Regions from separate parts of the Glutamicibacter sp. BS14 genome, predicted to be linked through region 1. Evidence: riboswitches for the same ligand, from Rfam matches in the RefSeq annotation. Region 1 holds a riboswitch; the other holds the start of a gene.

The links. A riboswitch is a leader RNA that binds a small molecule or an ion and turns the genes downstream of it on or off. The one in region 1 is predicted to bind S-adenosylmethionine.
Region 2: linked by a shared signal. The riboswitch ahead of AC1Z36_RS02865 (flavin reductase family protein) and the one ahead of AC1Z36_RS16075 (bifunctional o-acetylhomoserine/o-acetylserine sulfhydrylase) in region 1 are both predicted to bind S-adenosylmethionine.

What each region holds. Positions count from the first base shown of each region.
Region 1 covers NZ_CM167801.1:3,394,239-3,401,627, forward strand. The annotation lists gene AC1Z36_RS16050 (alpha/beta hydrolase) at 1-29, opposite strand, end outside; gene AC1Z36_RS16055 (hypothetical protein) at 65-364, opposite strand; gene AC1Z36_RS16060 (SHOCT domain-containing protein) at 363-761, shown strand; gene AC1Z36_RS16065 (SGNH/GDSL hydrolase family protein) at 830-1,687, shown strand; gene metX (homoserine O-acetyltransferase MetX) at 1,770-2,915, opposite strand; gene AC1Z36_RS16075 (bifunctional o-acetylhomoserine/o-acetylserine sulfhydrylase) at 2,918-4,261, opposite strand; SAM riboswitch class IV at 4,353-4,472, opposite strand; gene AC1Z36_RS16080 (VOC family protein) at 4,645-5,289, shown strand; gene AC1Z36_RS16085 (GNAT family acetyltransferase) at 5,351-5,767, opposite strand; gene AC1Z36_RS16090 (CPBP family intramembrane glutamic endopeptidase) at 5,786-6,568, opposite strand; gene AC1Z36_RS16095 (phosphotransferase family protein) at 6,665-7,389, shown strand, end outside.
Region 2 covers NZ_CM167801.1:588,168-595,556, reverse strand. The annotation lists gene AC1Z36_RS02875 (ZIP family metal transporter) at 1-318, opposite strand, end outside; gene dnaB (replicative DNA helicase) at 380-1,735, opposite strand; gene AC1Z36_RS02865 (flavin reductase family protein) at 2,804-3,304, opposite strand; SAM riboswitch class IV at 3,399-3,515, opposite strand; gene AC1Z36_RS02860 (AMP-binding protein) at 3,893-5,500, shown strand; gene AC1Z36_RS02855 (PaaI family thioesterase) at 5,516-5,932, shown strand; gene AC1Z36_RS02850 (hypothetical protein) at 6,259-6,537, shown strand; gene AC1Z36_RS02845 (dihydrofolate reductase family protein) at 6,818-7,389, shown strand, end outside.

The DNA.
Region 1 (7,389 bases):
GCCACTGGAGCCTGGTCCGGGATAGTCATAGTTCCCCAAGACTATCGAACAGGACCTCGCTAGCTCAGCGCTTCCGCGGCCCGATTCCATCAAGTCCCCGGCCACCGGCGATGGCAGCGCCCGGGTGCAGCAGAACTTCCCCGTAATCACCGTCGAATCTCCTGAAGGCGTTGGCCGGCACTATCCTGGAACCATGGTCTTCCAAGGCCTCGAAATCCAGTTGACATGTTACAAGATTATAAATCTTCAAAAAATTGCCTAGCTTTTCAAGTTTTTCGTGTTCAACTGGACCAAGGGCCTCACGGTCCTCCGGAACGCCGCTCTCGCCGGACGAGACAGCGACAGAGTTAGGAATAGGCGCCATGGACGAAATTGAATACAGCGAAGATATTCCGGGGCAGCTGCAAGAGGATCTCGATAGTTTCGGGTACATCGAACCGGACCCGGGAAGCGCTTCGTCCCTATTCGATAACGTGGACACCGTATTTTCAGTCGGCACTCCCCTGTTCGCCATGCTCTTTATCGCCGTTATCGGATTGATCATCTTCGTAGCGGTGCGCAATTACCGCAAAGCCAAGAGCGCCGGTTTTGATCCGCTGACCCTGGAAACCGAACTGATGGCAAGAGCCGCTAATTCAGCTATGCTGGCGCCGGAAAAATCCCTTGAGGACAAGCTTGCCGAACTCGATTCCCTGCACTCGCGAGGAATCATTACCCGCGACGAGTACTTGCAGGCGCGCCGGGACGCTTTGAGCGACTAGCACGGCGGTTCATGGAATCATCCTCGGGAATGATTGACTATAAGTTACCCTTTGGTAACAATAGATTCGTGCCAAACGATTCTGCTTCTGAACCATCAACATCCGCCAATGCCCCACTGCATCCGTGGCGCCGCTATGTCGCCATTGGGGACTCGTTCACCGAGGGCATCGGCGACCCCGACCCGTCGAGCACCGGCCGCCACCTTGGCTGGGCCGACCGCTTGGCCCATGAGCTCAGCCGCACCGTCCCGGACTTCTCGTATGCCAATCTCGCCATTCGAGGCCGGCTGATTGGCCAGATCGTTGCCGAACAGCTCGATCCCTGCATTGACCTGAAGCCCGATCTGATCTCGCTCTGCGCAGGCGGCAACGACGTCCTGCGCCCGGGCGGGGATCCAGACAAGATTGCAGATATCCTCGACAATGCGGTAGCCAAGCTCACCGATACGGGTGCCACGCTCTTGCTCTTCACCGGGCCCGATATTCGCGATACCCCGGTTTTGGGAAGCATCCGAGGCAAGGTGGCGATCTACAACGAAAACGTGCGCACCGTAGCCGCCCGCCACGACGCCATCGTGGCGGACATGTGGGCCTTGCAGGAGTTGCACCAATCCCAGATGTGGGCACCGGATCGCCTGCACTTCTCCCCCGCCGGGCACCAGCGCATTGCCGCCATGGCACTGGACTCGCTGAACGTCGCGCATCCGCTGGACACCGAAATCGTTCCGGCCGTGGATGAACGCAGCTGGCGGGAAGCCCGCAAGGAGGATCTGCAGTGGGCGCGTGAGCATCTTGCTCCCTGGGTATTGCGCCGCCTGCGCCACCAGTCCTCCGGCGACGGCATCACCCCGAAGCGGCCCTCGGCCACGCCGTTTGCGCAGACCAAGCCAAACGACTCGCTCGGCGCCGGCGACAGCGCCAAGTAGGCACGAAAAGCCTGAAGCAGTTCCACCGATTACTGGCGGAACTGCTTCAGGCTTTGAAATCTTCCCGAGCCCCTTCCGGGGCTCAGTCTCCGAACACCAAGGTCCGAAGCACGCCGTCGAGCTGCGTGGCGTCGGTCAGGAATCCATCGTGGCCAATCGGCGAATCAATGTAGTGCACCGGTTTTGGCTTGGCCAGCGACGAGGCCAGCTTCACTGACTGCTCAGGAAAGTACAACCGGTCAGTGGTTACCGCGGCAACCACCACGTTGATCTTCGCCAGTCGCGCCAAGGCGGCTTCCAGGGATTCATGGCCGCGAGCCACATCATGGCTCATCAGCGCCTCGGTGAGCACCAGGTAGCTGTTGGCGTCGAAACGATTCACCAGCTTGCTGGCCTGATGGTCAAGATAGCTTTCCACCTGGTACCGCCCGCGAGGCCCCTCGAGCAGACCCGTCGGCTTCTCGCCATCCTGCGGGTTGCGCGAGAAACGGGTTTCAAGCTCGGCCTCGGAACGATAGGTGATGTGGGCCAGGCGGCGAGCCAAGCCAAGACCGGCGTCCGGGCGGGCATCGTTGCCGTAGTAGTCGCCATTGCAGAAGTGCGGGTCCAACCGGATGGATTGGGTTTGCACCTGTGCAAAGGCAATTTGCTCGGCAGTCGCCTGCGCGCTCGAGGCCATCACTACGAGATTCTTGACCTGGTCGGGGAACTCGACGGCGTATTCCAACGCGCGCGCACCGCCCATCGAACCGCCAATGACCGCATGCCAGGAATCAATTCCCAGTTTCTTGGCCAGCCGCGCTTCAAGGCGCACCGAGTCCTTGATGGTGACGAAGGGAAAGCTCGAACCGTAGGGCAGGCCCTGGTCGCCCAAGGACGAGGGGCCGGTGGAACCATTGCAACCACCCACCATGTTGATGGACACGACAAAGTACTCATTGGTGTCAACCGTGGCGCCGGGGCCTACGAGCTCTTCCCACCAGCCGGCGCTTTGCGAATCGCCTTGCGCAACGTGGGCGTCACCGGTGAGCGCATGCATCACCAGCACCGCGTTGGAGCCATCAGCTGCTAGCGTCCCCCACGTTTCATAGGCCAGCACCACGTCCGGAAGGAATCCACCGAATTCGAAGTGGTGCTCCCCCACGGACTTACGGCGCAAAATGCCGTCTTGCCCGCCGGCGAGCTCTTCGGCGCGCAGAGTATCTTCAGTAGTCACAATGGATGCCATGCCTAGAGGGTTTCCTGCAGTTCCTTGTTCTCGAGGGCTGCAACTGCTTGGAAGCCCAGTTCCAGATCGGCCAGAATATCCTTGATATTCTCCAGTCCAACGCTCAGCCGCACCAGTCCCGGGCTCACGCCGGCCGCAACCTGCTCAGCTTCGGAGAGCTGGGCGTGGGTGGTGGAGGCCGGGTGGATGACCAATGAGCGCACGTCGCCGATGTTCGCGACATTGGAGTGCAATACCAGTGCGTCCACGAAGGCCTGGCCGGCTTCCGAACCGCCCTCCAGTTCGAACGCGATGATCGAGCCGGCGCCCTGATCGCTGTACTTCTGCGCACGCTCATGCCAAGGCGAGGACTTCAGGCCTGCGTAGGCGACCTTCTGCACTTCCTCGCGGGCTTCGAGCCAGTTGGCAACTTCTACGGCATTCTGGCCGTGGCGTTCAATGCGCAGCGACAAGGTTTCCAGGCCCTGTGCGATCAAGAACGCGTTGAACGGCGCAACCGAGGAACCCAAATCGCGCAGCAACTGCACGCGGGCCTTGAGGATGTAGGCCAGATTGGCGCCCAGGATGCCGTTGACACCCAGGTCGCGGGCGAAGACCAGGCCGTTGTAGGACTCGTCCGGGGTGTTGAAGCCCGGGAAGCGGTCGGCGTCCTTGGCGAAGTCGAAGTTGCCCGAGTCCACGATGACACCGGCAATGGCACTGCCGTGTCCGCCGAGGAACTTGGTGGCTGAATGGATCACGATATCCGCGCCCCACTCGATCGGGCGGATCAAGTACGGGGTGGCCAGGGTGTTGTCCACCAGCAGCGGCACGCCAGCTTCGTGGGCGATCGCCGAGATGCCCTCGATGTCCAGGACGTCCTGTCGCGGATTGGAGATGGTTTCCCCGAAGAAGGCCTTGGTGTTCGGACGCACCGCGGCGCGCCAATCATCCAGGTTGTCCGGGTCGGAAACGAAGGTGACCTCGATGCCCAGGCGCTTGAGCGTGTGCTTGAGCAGGTTCTGGGTTCCGCCGTACAGGCTGGGGCTGGCCACCAGGTGGTCGCCGGCTTCGGCCAAATTCAAGATGGCGAAAGTGGTGGCAGCCTGTCCCGAGGAGAGCAGCAGTGCTCCAACGCCGCCCTCCAGGTCAGCGATGCGGGTTTCCACCGCGTCGGTGGTCGGGTTGCCGATACGGGTGTAGATCGGCTCCAGTTCCTGCAGCGCGAAACGTGCAGCAGCGCTCTGGGCGCTGGGGAAGACGAAAGAGGTGGTTTGGAAAATCGGGAGAGCCCGTGCCCCGGTCGTCGGATCCGGGGTCTGGCCGGAGTGGATCTGACGGGTTTCAAATGACCAGTTATTGCTCATGGTTTCCTCCAAATAGCGTTTCATGACTATGGGGGTACGCCACTGAAAAGACACCGACAGGAAGCACCATATCGTGACGACTTCCAGGGGTAACCCGCGCTTGTCCTTGATGCCTTGTGCGTTCAAGGGCCAGGTCTTCACCCGGGGCACCCCACCGCGGTTGGAGGGTTGCCGCCCAGTAAGCCGGGGCTTGTTACTGGGACTCATGACCTGGTACCAGTTTGCCCGAAAACCGAAGATTTTTGCAACGCAAGGGCTGGTGATTGGACTCAATCGGTCATATTTCGCGAATATTGCAGGTTCATCGCAGAGTATTCGATAGCATCACGGAACTTAGGTGTGCCTAAGTAGAGACTCGCATCACATGTTGTCATGATGGGCACATGATGAGGCTAGATCACGTAAGTTATGCATGCGGCCCGGACGGGCTGTTGCCAACCGCTGAAAGAATCTCCGAGTCCCTTGGACTGGAATTCGTCAAGGGCGGCGTGCATCCACGATTCGGAACACGCAATGTCATCTTCCCGCTCAAGCATGGCCAGTACCTGGAGGTGGTTGAAGTCCTGAACCACCCGGCCAGCGACAAGGCACCCTTCGGACAGGCGGTTCGCGCCCGTTCGGAGCTCGGCGGCGGCTGGATGGGCTGGTGCGTCTCGGTGGAGGATCTATCCAGTGCCGAGGACCGCTTGGGCCGCAAGTCGGTGCCGGGCAACCGGAAGTTCCCTGATGGCCGCGAACTGACCTGGCAGCAGATTGGCATCAAGGGCCTGATCGCCGATCCGCAGTGCCCGTACCTGATTTCCTGGGATGAAGGATCCGAGGAGCTGCATCCGTCCAAGGCGCTGGAACCTGCCGGCGCCATCAGCCAGATCTCCATCGCCGGCTCGCGTGAACGGGTGCTGGATTGGCTGGGCCAGCCGCAGAACGTCAATTTGGGCGCTGTCACCATGCAATATGAAGCGCCGAATGGCACTCCGGGCATCATGTCGGTTACCTTTGAGACCGAGTCCGGAACCGTGGTGCTGTAAACAGTTCCGCAGAGATCGCAAGTAGGCGGGGACAATGGCGTCCCCACCTACTTTCTTTTCCTTAAGGCCGGTCCAGCCGCTTCCCCAGGACCGCGACGTGCTGGTCTTCGAAGCCCCGCCGTTCATAGAAATCGATGACGGCAGAGTTCTCCTCGCGGACCATGAGCTGCACCTTGGGCACGCCGAGATCCCGCAGCCACAGGACAGCGGCATCCACCAGCGCCCTTCCCAGGCCGTTGCCCTGCCGGCACGGATCCACCGCAACATAGTAGAGCCAACCTCGGTGGCCATCATGGCCAACCATCGCAGTAGCCATGAGTTGATCGTTCTCAACGATGGACAGCACCGTGGAAGTAGGCTCGGCCAAAGCCCGTCGGGCGTCGGCGAGCGCATCATTCCACGGACGAGTCAGCCCAGTTGCTTCCCACAATTCAACTGCTTGGCGAAGGTCCTCCTCGCGCAGCACGGTAATCTGCATTGGCTCAGCTTACCGGCGCTACTGGCCGATTCCGATGGCCGGCCCGACCAAGGCGTATCCCACGAAGCCGATGGCATCAAGCAGGAAGTGCGCGATAACCAGCGGCATCACCCGCCCGTACTTCTGGTATACCCAGCCGAAGACGACGCCCATGAGCATATTGCCGATCATCGGCCCCACCCCCTGGTAGAGGTGGTAGCTGCCTCGGATTATCGCAGAACCAATAATGGTGCTCCACAAGCCCAGCTTCAATATCTTGGCGTAGGTGAACAGGAATCCGAGCATCAGCACTTCTTCGAGGACTGCATGACGTGCAGCCGACAGCAGAAGCACGGGAACGCTCCACCAATAATCGCCTAGATTCGCTGCTGACAGTGCTGTGGTGACGCCCAGTGCCCGTCCAGCGGCATAGACGCCCAGCGTTCCCACTCCCATGGCCAAGAACATCCCCGCCCCGAGCAGTGCGTCCTTGCCCGGCTTGCGCATATCGAAACCGATGTCCCGGATAGTTCGTCCGGTCGTGCGCTTCATCAGGTAGAGCGCCAGCACGACGGGTACCAATGCAAAGAAGATGTCCAGCAGCTGGTAGGAGAAATCAAAGAACTCGCGGGTGCTCAGCGGGTTGTTCAAGGATGTAGTCTGCTCGCGCAGTGGCGCCCGGGTGACCTTATCGGCAAAGCTCAGCAGCGAGTAGACCGCGCTTTGTCCCAAAGACAGGGCAAGAACCAAGACGATCTCGAACTTGAGGGTCTCGCGGGTTGCTGTCTGCTTAACTTGTTCAGCGTTCACGTTTCCGATCATAGGCTGATCTGGCTGTGCGCGTACTGAGCAGCCACGTGGCAAACCTGCGATAGCCTGAGGTTGAGACCACCAGCAAGCTGAACGAGAAGAGTGCGAGTGAGCCGTCCTGCCACCATTGGAGAACTGCAGATTGCCCGTCAGCTCTGCCCCGATCTTTCCTGGGAAGACGCGGCGGTGAACGAAGGCGGACAATTCCACAAGGTGGTCATTGGCAATCCGCAAGCGGTGATTCGCATGGCGCGCACGCCAGCGGCCACGGAACAGATGCCCCGTTCCGTCAAGCTGCTGTCTTTGCTGGAGGGCCAGCTCAACTACCAGATTCCGGTGGCGGTTTCCGAGATCCTGCACGTTGACGGACTCAGCTCCGTGGCCATGTCTTTCATCCCCGGCAGCGCCCATGAACCGCATTACGGGGATCCGAAGGTGCTGGGACAGCTGGTCAAGGATTTGGCCGAGCTGCCGCTGGAGCCGATCAGCGAGCATCTGGCCAAACCGTTTTCATTCCGTGGCGAATGGACCCAGGCCAGGCAGCAGCAATGCTTCGATGCGCTGCCCGAGGAGCTGCGAGGGCCTGCTACTGAGCTCTGGGCCCAGCTCGATATCCTGGCGCAGGTTCCTGCGGGCTTGGTTCATGGCGACTTGGCCGGCCACAACATGCACTGGATCGGCGAGAAACTGGTTGGCATCTTGGACTGGGACCTGGCCGCTGCGTGGGACCCGGCTTTGAACACCGCTTACCTGAGCCTGTGGCATGGGTTGGAAATGGCGGATTTGATTGCTCCCAGCGCCGAGGAAGCATACAGGGCCAAAATCTGGTTGGG
Region 2 (7,389 bases), 990 kb from region 1:
CGCGGTTCCCGATGGCTCCTGCTCTCCTGCGCGCTGCGCCTGCCGCTTTGAGGTTCTCCAGGCCAGCAGCCGGTTCGCGCCGAAATACAAGGCAGCGCCCACGATCACGCCGCCCAGCGTCGCAACGAGGCCGCCGGTTTCATAGGCTTCGAGCACCAGCTCGAAGGCCAGTGCGCTGACCAGGACCCCGGCACCGAAGGCCATGATGGCGCTGACCCAGACCTTGGGGATCTTCAGCCACCAGGCCGCGCCAGATCCCAGCAGCAGGGCCGAGCCGGCCACAGTGCCCCACAGCAAAGCCTGCATCGAAGCGAACATGGCACCCACTATAGCCAGCAATTCGCTGGCTTAGTAGGTGCCATATGAGTTCTGACTGGGACTAACCCTCGGTGGACATGTTGTTGAAGCGCGAGTAGTGGCCCTGGAAGGCCACGGTGATGGTCTTGGTCGGACCGGCACGGTGCTTCGCGATAATCACGTCAGCTTCGCCCGGACGGTTTTCCTTGTCGTAGACGTCATCACGGTGCAGCAAAATCACCATGTCGGCGTCCTGCTCAATCGAGCCCGATTCGCGCAGGTCCGAAACCATTGGCTTCTTGTCGGTACGCTGCTCGGAACCACGGTTCAGCTGCGACAGCGCAATCAACGGAACGTCGAGTTCCTTGGCGAGCAGCTTGAGGTTACGCGAGAACTCGGAAACTTCCTGCTGGCGCGATTCCACGCGCTTGCCCGAGCTCATCAGCTGCAGGTAGTCCAGGATGATCATGCGCAGCTCGTTGCGCTGCTTGAGGCGACGGCACTTGGCACGGATTTCCATCATGGACATGTTCGGCGAATCATCAATGAACAACGGGGCTTCGTTCAGCCGGCCCATGGTCGTGGCGATCTTGGTCCACTGCGCGTCTTCCACCGAGCCCTTGCGCAGATCCTGGAGCTGGATGGATGCTTCGGCCGAGAGCAGGCGCATCGCAATTTCATTGCGGCCCATTTCCAAGGAGAAGAACACGGTGGCCATATTGTGCTTGATGGCAGCAGAACGGGCGAAGTCCAGCGCGAAGGTTGACTTGCCCACCGCAGGACGGGCGGCGATGATGATCATCTGGCCGCCCTTCAGGCCCTGGGTCAGCTCGTCGAATTCATAGAATCCGGTGGGCACACCGGTAATGCCATCGCCCGCGTTGGCCGCGTTCTCGATTTCATCAACGGTGTCTTCGATGATGTCCGAAAGGCGCACGTAGTCTTCACTGCTGCGGTTCTCGGCCACCTTGTAGACCTCTGCTTGGGCTTCGTTGACGATCGCATCAACTTCACCATCTGGAGAGTAGCCCATCTGGACAATACGCGTTCCGGCGTCAACCAATCGGCGCAGCACGGCGCGTTCGCGCACGATTTCTGCGTAGTACCCGGCGTTGGCTGCAGTTGGAACCTGCTGGATGAGATTGTGAAGGTAGGCGGCGCCACCAATGCGCGAGATCTCGCCGCGCTTGGTCAGCAAGTCGGCTACGGTGACCGCATCGGCTGGTTCGCCACGACCGTAGAGGTCGACAATCGCCTCGTAAATTGATTCGTGGGAGGGACGGTAGAAGTCGGTGCCGCGAATGGATTCAACGACGTCAGCAATGGCGTCCTTGGAGAGCATCATGCCACCGAGGACCGACATCTCGGCCTCGATATCCTGTGGCGGCTTGCGCCCTGCGTCGGAATCTCGTCCTTCGTAAACCGGCTCAGCACTCATTGCAGACACTTCCATCCCCTATTGACCCGCTGGGAAAAATTATCCTTGCCTCATGGCAACGCTTCATCGTGTCAGTCGATACGGACATTTGGATGTCAGGCGCCTGTGGATATTTCTCTCCCGAACCCAACACTAGGGCTGTTATTAACAGGCGTAAACCTCATTATCCACAGAATATGTGGATAACACTCCTCTACCTGTGGAGTTCCCTGTTCACAGTCTGGGGAGAACTCTGTGGATTACCCCACTCTACGTATCATTAATATCTGTTGACTTGGTTGTTTGTATTCGCACACCTGTGGACAGAAACTTAATTCATTGAAGCTCACGCCAACCGACCCAAGGTTATCAACACCCTTAATCGCCCAGTTCCCAGGGTTTTTCACCCTTTGTACACATTTGCCCACGTCTTGTCCACAGTTTTGTGGATAACCTTGTGGATACTGGTGAATTTACAAAACCCTAAGTCACCGTGGATTAAATTCGCCAGCAAGGCCGGATCTTCCAGTAGTCCACAATCGGCTAGGGTTTCTGCGTTCGGGGGCGGTGGATAACTTAATGTGTGCAACGACTCGGCGGGCGAACCTGGATCAGCGACTGGGCTGCCGGCGCACTCTCGCCACTTCGCGTCCGCGACGCGCGCCAGTGAAGACGCCATAAAGCGCCGGTTTCATTTGTGATGCGCAGCCTTTGCATGGCTCGGAAGCCCCATCCGAGGGTTGCCGGCAATTCGCTGCCGCTCTGGTCCAGCGTGCAGCGAGGATCCATGAGCTATCTGCGCGGTTCTGTTCGACAGCCCAGGCGGGTGGCGGATATGGCGAGTTCAAGGTTTCTCGCGACAGATACTTTGATGACGAGGTTATCGCCAAATGCCTGGGGCAGCTGGCCCAAGAAGGCAGGCCATGAGATTGCCAGCCATCTTGCCACGTCTTCAGGGTGGCGTGAGAGAACGGGCATTGCCGGTGTCGAGGGCTGCGGGGAACGGCTCAACCCGCCTAACCGGAATTCAAAAAGCTCCGGCCAGATCGATGTTTTGATCTGGCCGGAGCTTTGGAAGATGCGAAGCGCTTATACGAGCTCAGGAATCGGCAGCGAATGGAACCGCGAATCATGGAAGATCTGTGGCGAGTGCTCGGAGGTGCGGTGCCCGTGGACTTCCATCAGGACTACCCAGTGATCCCCCGCTTCGACCTCGTTGTAGATCGAAGTCTCCAGCCACAACGTTGAGTCGTTGACGAAGAGCGCGCCCTGATCCGAGGAATAGGTATCGATTCCGCGGAACCGGTCGCCATTTTTCGAGGCAATCTGAGCGCAGACACCATCATTGCGTTCGCTCAGCACTGAGACGCCAATGCGGCCAGCTTCGCGCAGCTTTGGCCAAGTGTTCGAGGACTTCTGCACGGCGAACATCACCAGTGCAGGTTCGAGGGAAACTCCCACGGTAAACGATGAAGCGACAATTCCCGTCTTCACGCCATCCAGTTCTGCACAGAGGGCGGCTACCCCTGATGGATGCTGAGCGAAAACCTTGCGCAGGGTCAACGGGTCAAGTTCAAGATTCAATGACATGGCTCGATTCCTTTGGGTCTTGCCCACCGCGCAGTAGCCTGCAAGCATTGGCTTCTCGTTACTCGAAGCCGCTTGGGCTGAAGTTCCGCGCCGTGTGCGGTACTTGTTCCAGCACATTTTGCGTGGAACCGAATCCTCACCTGGAGCACCCCACTACCGTTGAGAGGGTTGCCGATCAGCAAGCCAGGGCTTATAGCTGATGCTCTTGATTCTGTTTAAAACGATATGGCTCATGACGAACAGTCGTCAAACATTTCACTTCGCAAATCGCAATATTCGACGCAATATTCGATCCGAGGCCCCGCAGCAAGCCCTTGGGCAGTCTTTTATTCGCCAGATGCCGCGCTTCTTTGAACACCTCGGCCCCACGATCGCAGCAGGCTTTCGCCGATCTTGATTCGGCAGAACACCAACGCCTCCCCTGGGCTCGGGGCCCTGCCGCGAATTCCCTACCGCCCACCGTAATGAAACTTGGTTTCTCGGCATGACGCTGAGGTTCATGCCACTATTGGTCGTGGAGTGCGTTGAGTCACACTCCCGCTTATTGTTCTCCGTAACCACCGATGACGATTGAGGAATAGCCACACCATGGTAGAGATTCAGGCCAACCATTCAGAATTGACCCCACTGCGTTTCTTGGAACGCACAGCCGAGGCCTATCCGAAGAAGACCGCCGTAATCCATGGAACTCGCAGCTTCTCCTATGAAGAATTCGAAGCACGGGTGCACCGCTTTGCCCAGGCGCTGAAAGCACGCATTGAGCCAGGCGACCGCGTGGCCGTGCTGGCACCGAATACTCCCGAGATGCTCATGGCGCATTACGCCGTACCGCTGGCGGGCGGAGTACTCATTGCCCTGAACACCCGCCTCTCGGCCCACGAGCTGCAGTACATCGTTGATCATTCTGCCGCCAAGCTGATGCTTGCCGACACAGAGCTGCTGGAGAACACCAAGACTCTGCGCCAAGAGAACCCAACACTGGAGGCGCTCATCGAGATCACCGATGACCAGTTCGCCGGAGAGCGTCCCGAGGTAATAGTCGACGCCACCCTGGACGAACTGATCGCAGAAGCCGCGGATGAAAAGCTTCCCTACGCCATCGCTGACGAGCGGGCTCCGATCACCCTGAACTACACTTCGGGCACCACCGGCAAGCCGAAGGGCGTGCTCTACTCGCACCGCGGCAGCTACCTGAACTCGTTGGGCGAAGCGCACCACCAGGGCTTTACCGCCAAGACCCGCTATTTGTGGACCCTGCCGATGTTCCACTGCAACGGCTGGTGCACTCCGTGGGCGGTCACCGCAGCGGGAGGAACCCACTTGTGCCTGCGCGGCGTGCGCGAAGATGCCGTTTGGGATGCCATCGAGAATCTGGGGACCACCCACTTGTGCGGCGCTCCAACCGTCTGCTCGATCATCGCTGACTCCACCCGCGCCCACCAGCTCGATGCGCCACTGCGCATCACCACCGCAGGTGCTCCCCCGTCCCCTGCAATCATCTCCAAGCTGCAGAAACTGGGCATCGAGGTAGTCCATGTATATGGCCTCACCGAGGTATACGGACCGTACACGGTGTGCGAGTACCAGGATGAGTGGGATGCCCTCGATGGCCCGGACCGGGCCGCGAAGCTCGCCCGCCAAGGCGTTGGCATGATTACCGCCGAGTCCGCACGCATTGTTGACGAGAACATGAACGATGTCCCGGCGGATGGACAGACCATGGGCGAAATCGTGCTGCGCGGCAATAACGTCATGATCGGCTACTACCGCGATGAAGCGGCCACTACCCAAGCTTTCCATGGCGGCTGGTTCCACACCGGCGATCTGGGTGTCATGCACCCGGATGGCTACATCCAGGTGCGCGACCGGGCCAAGGACATCATCATTTCCGGCGGCGAGAACATCTCCACCATCGAGGTGGAGCAGGCGCTGGCCTCGCACCCTGAGGTGCTGGACCTGGCCGTCATCGGCATAGCGGACGAGAAATGGGGCGAGCGTCCGGTGGCATATGTCATCCGCGCCAGCGGATCCTCCCTGGACGCGCAAACGCTGATTGAATTCGCCCGCGAAAAACTGGCCGGTTTCAAGGTGCCGCGCACCATCGTCTTCCCGCAGGATCTGCCGCGCACCTCCACTGGTAAGGTGCAGAAGAATGTCCTGCGCGCCCAGGCGCTAGAAGCCAGCACACCGAACTAGCCCGAGGATCACCAATTGGATAACCCAGCACCACGGATTCCCAACAAGTCCAGCCGTTTCAGCGAAAGCATCGGACTGGAATTCGATGAAATCACAGCCACTGAAGTACGCGGCCACGCGCAGTTGGACGAGAACCACCACACCCCCTGGGGCGTGGTGCATGGCGGCGTGTACACCTCGATCATCGAGAGCGCAGGATCGGTGGGCGCCAGCTACGCGGTGGCCGAACGCGGGCAATTCGCAGTCGGCGTGCACAACGCCACCGACTTCCTGCGCCCTTCCACCGGAGCACGGGTCCAGGTGATCGCCACCGCGCTATTCCAAGGGCGCACCCAGCAGCTCTGGGAGGTCATCATCACCGATGAATCCACCGGCAAGCAGCTATCCCGCGGCCAGTTGCGCACCCAGAATGTGGATTTGCCTGAGAAATAAGACCCTCATGCCGGATGGGATTCGACTACGTGGCTTGCACGGCAACTCGACATGGGCAGGTCTACTTCGACATGAAGAAGGCCCGTGCCGACGGCACGGATTCTCATGCTCTGGAAATGGGCAAGTTGTTAAATCAATTCAGCTCAGCGCAAGCCAAGACTCCATGTGCCAAACCAGCTACTAGTGCGCTCGGTTTGCAAATAGTGAAGGCAGCGGCAGGGATACCCTTGGGCTGTTGGCGGTCCAGTTCAGTGAGCTTCTACTTCACATAATGTTTCTGCAATCCACTGAAGTAGTCCTCTCAAGCAAAGAAAGAAGTTGCGCAAATGAACGTCTCCTCCAAGAAACTCATCGGCAAATGTCCCCTATGGACTTGGGTGATGATGGGACTGGCGCTTGCATCGGCCCTGGCCCTAGTTGATTGGAACGGCTCAGGGGAGGCAAAGCCGTTGTGGATGTTTTTCCTACCTAGCGCATTTGGCTTAGCTGGTGGCATTATCGCCACAGCAAAGAAAAGCTATGAATGGGGACTCATATCCGTAGCTCTTGGCGTACTGGCCGTGCAACTATTAGCGCTCGGAGTCACCCTCGTTCAAGGACCATAGAGGTCTCCTCGGTATTTTCGGATTCCAAGTATCTTGGTATGTGTCAAGACAACTCGGAGCAGGGACCCTAGATGCACTCTAAGCGAACTTGCGAGTCCTGCGAGTCCTGCGAGAGGCACCATACCGAGTACGTGAAACACCGCATCCTCAGAAGGACGAAGCGGCCAGTTGCATATCCAGAATATGGATTTGCCTGAGAATCCGGCCTAGCTGGTTTTCACACCGCGAGCACGGGCGTACGGTAGATGGCATCTAACGCTCAAGCTCCAGGAGATTCGCCATGAGTGCGACCTATACCTTCGATGTGTTCAGCAGCCTCGATGGCTTCGGCAGCGCCGCCGGCGATTGGGGCGGCTACTGGGGAAAACAGGGGCCAGAGCTGTTAGCCCACCGCCTCGCGCTCTACACTCCGGCTTGCCGCATAGTTTTCGGGGCCAACACCTTCCGTCTCTTCAGCCGCTTCTGGGCAGAAATCGAGGCGAATCCCGAGGTTGAAGACGCGTGGGGTGTGGCCCTGCACGACAAGCCCGCCACCGTCATCTCCACCACCCTGGAAGAGCCGCTGTCCTGGCCAAACCCCACGCTGGAGCGCGCTGATGCACTGGAAGTCGTCGCACAGCTCAAGGAAGCTTCAGATGTGCCGCTGCGCTCCCACGGCTGCTTAGCGATGAACCATTCCCTGCTGGCGGCAGGTCTTGTGGACTTCATCCAGGTGACCATCTTCCCGGTACTGACCGGGCATAGCGGTTCTGCCCCGGTACTTGGCGGGGTCGATGACTACGATCTGGAACTTGTCGAGTCCAAGCTGCTGGACGGACGGATCCAGGAACTGACTTATCGCCCGACGCGCCA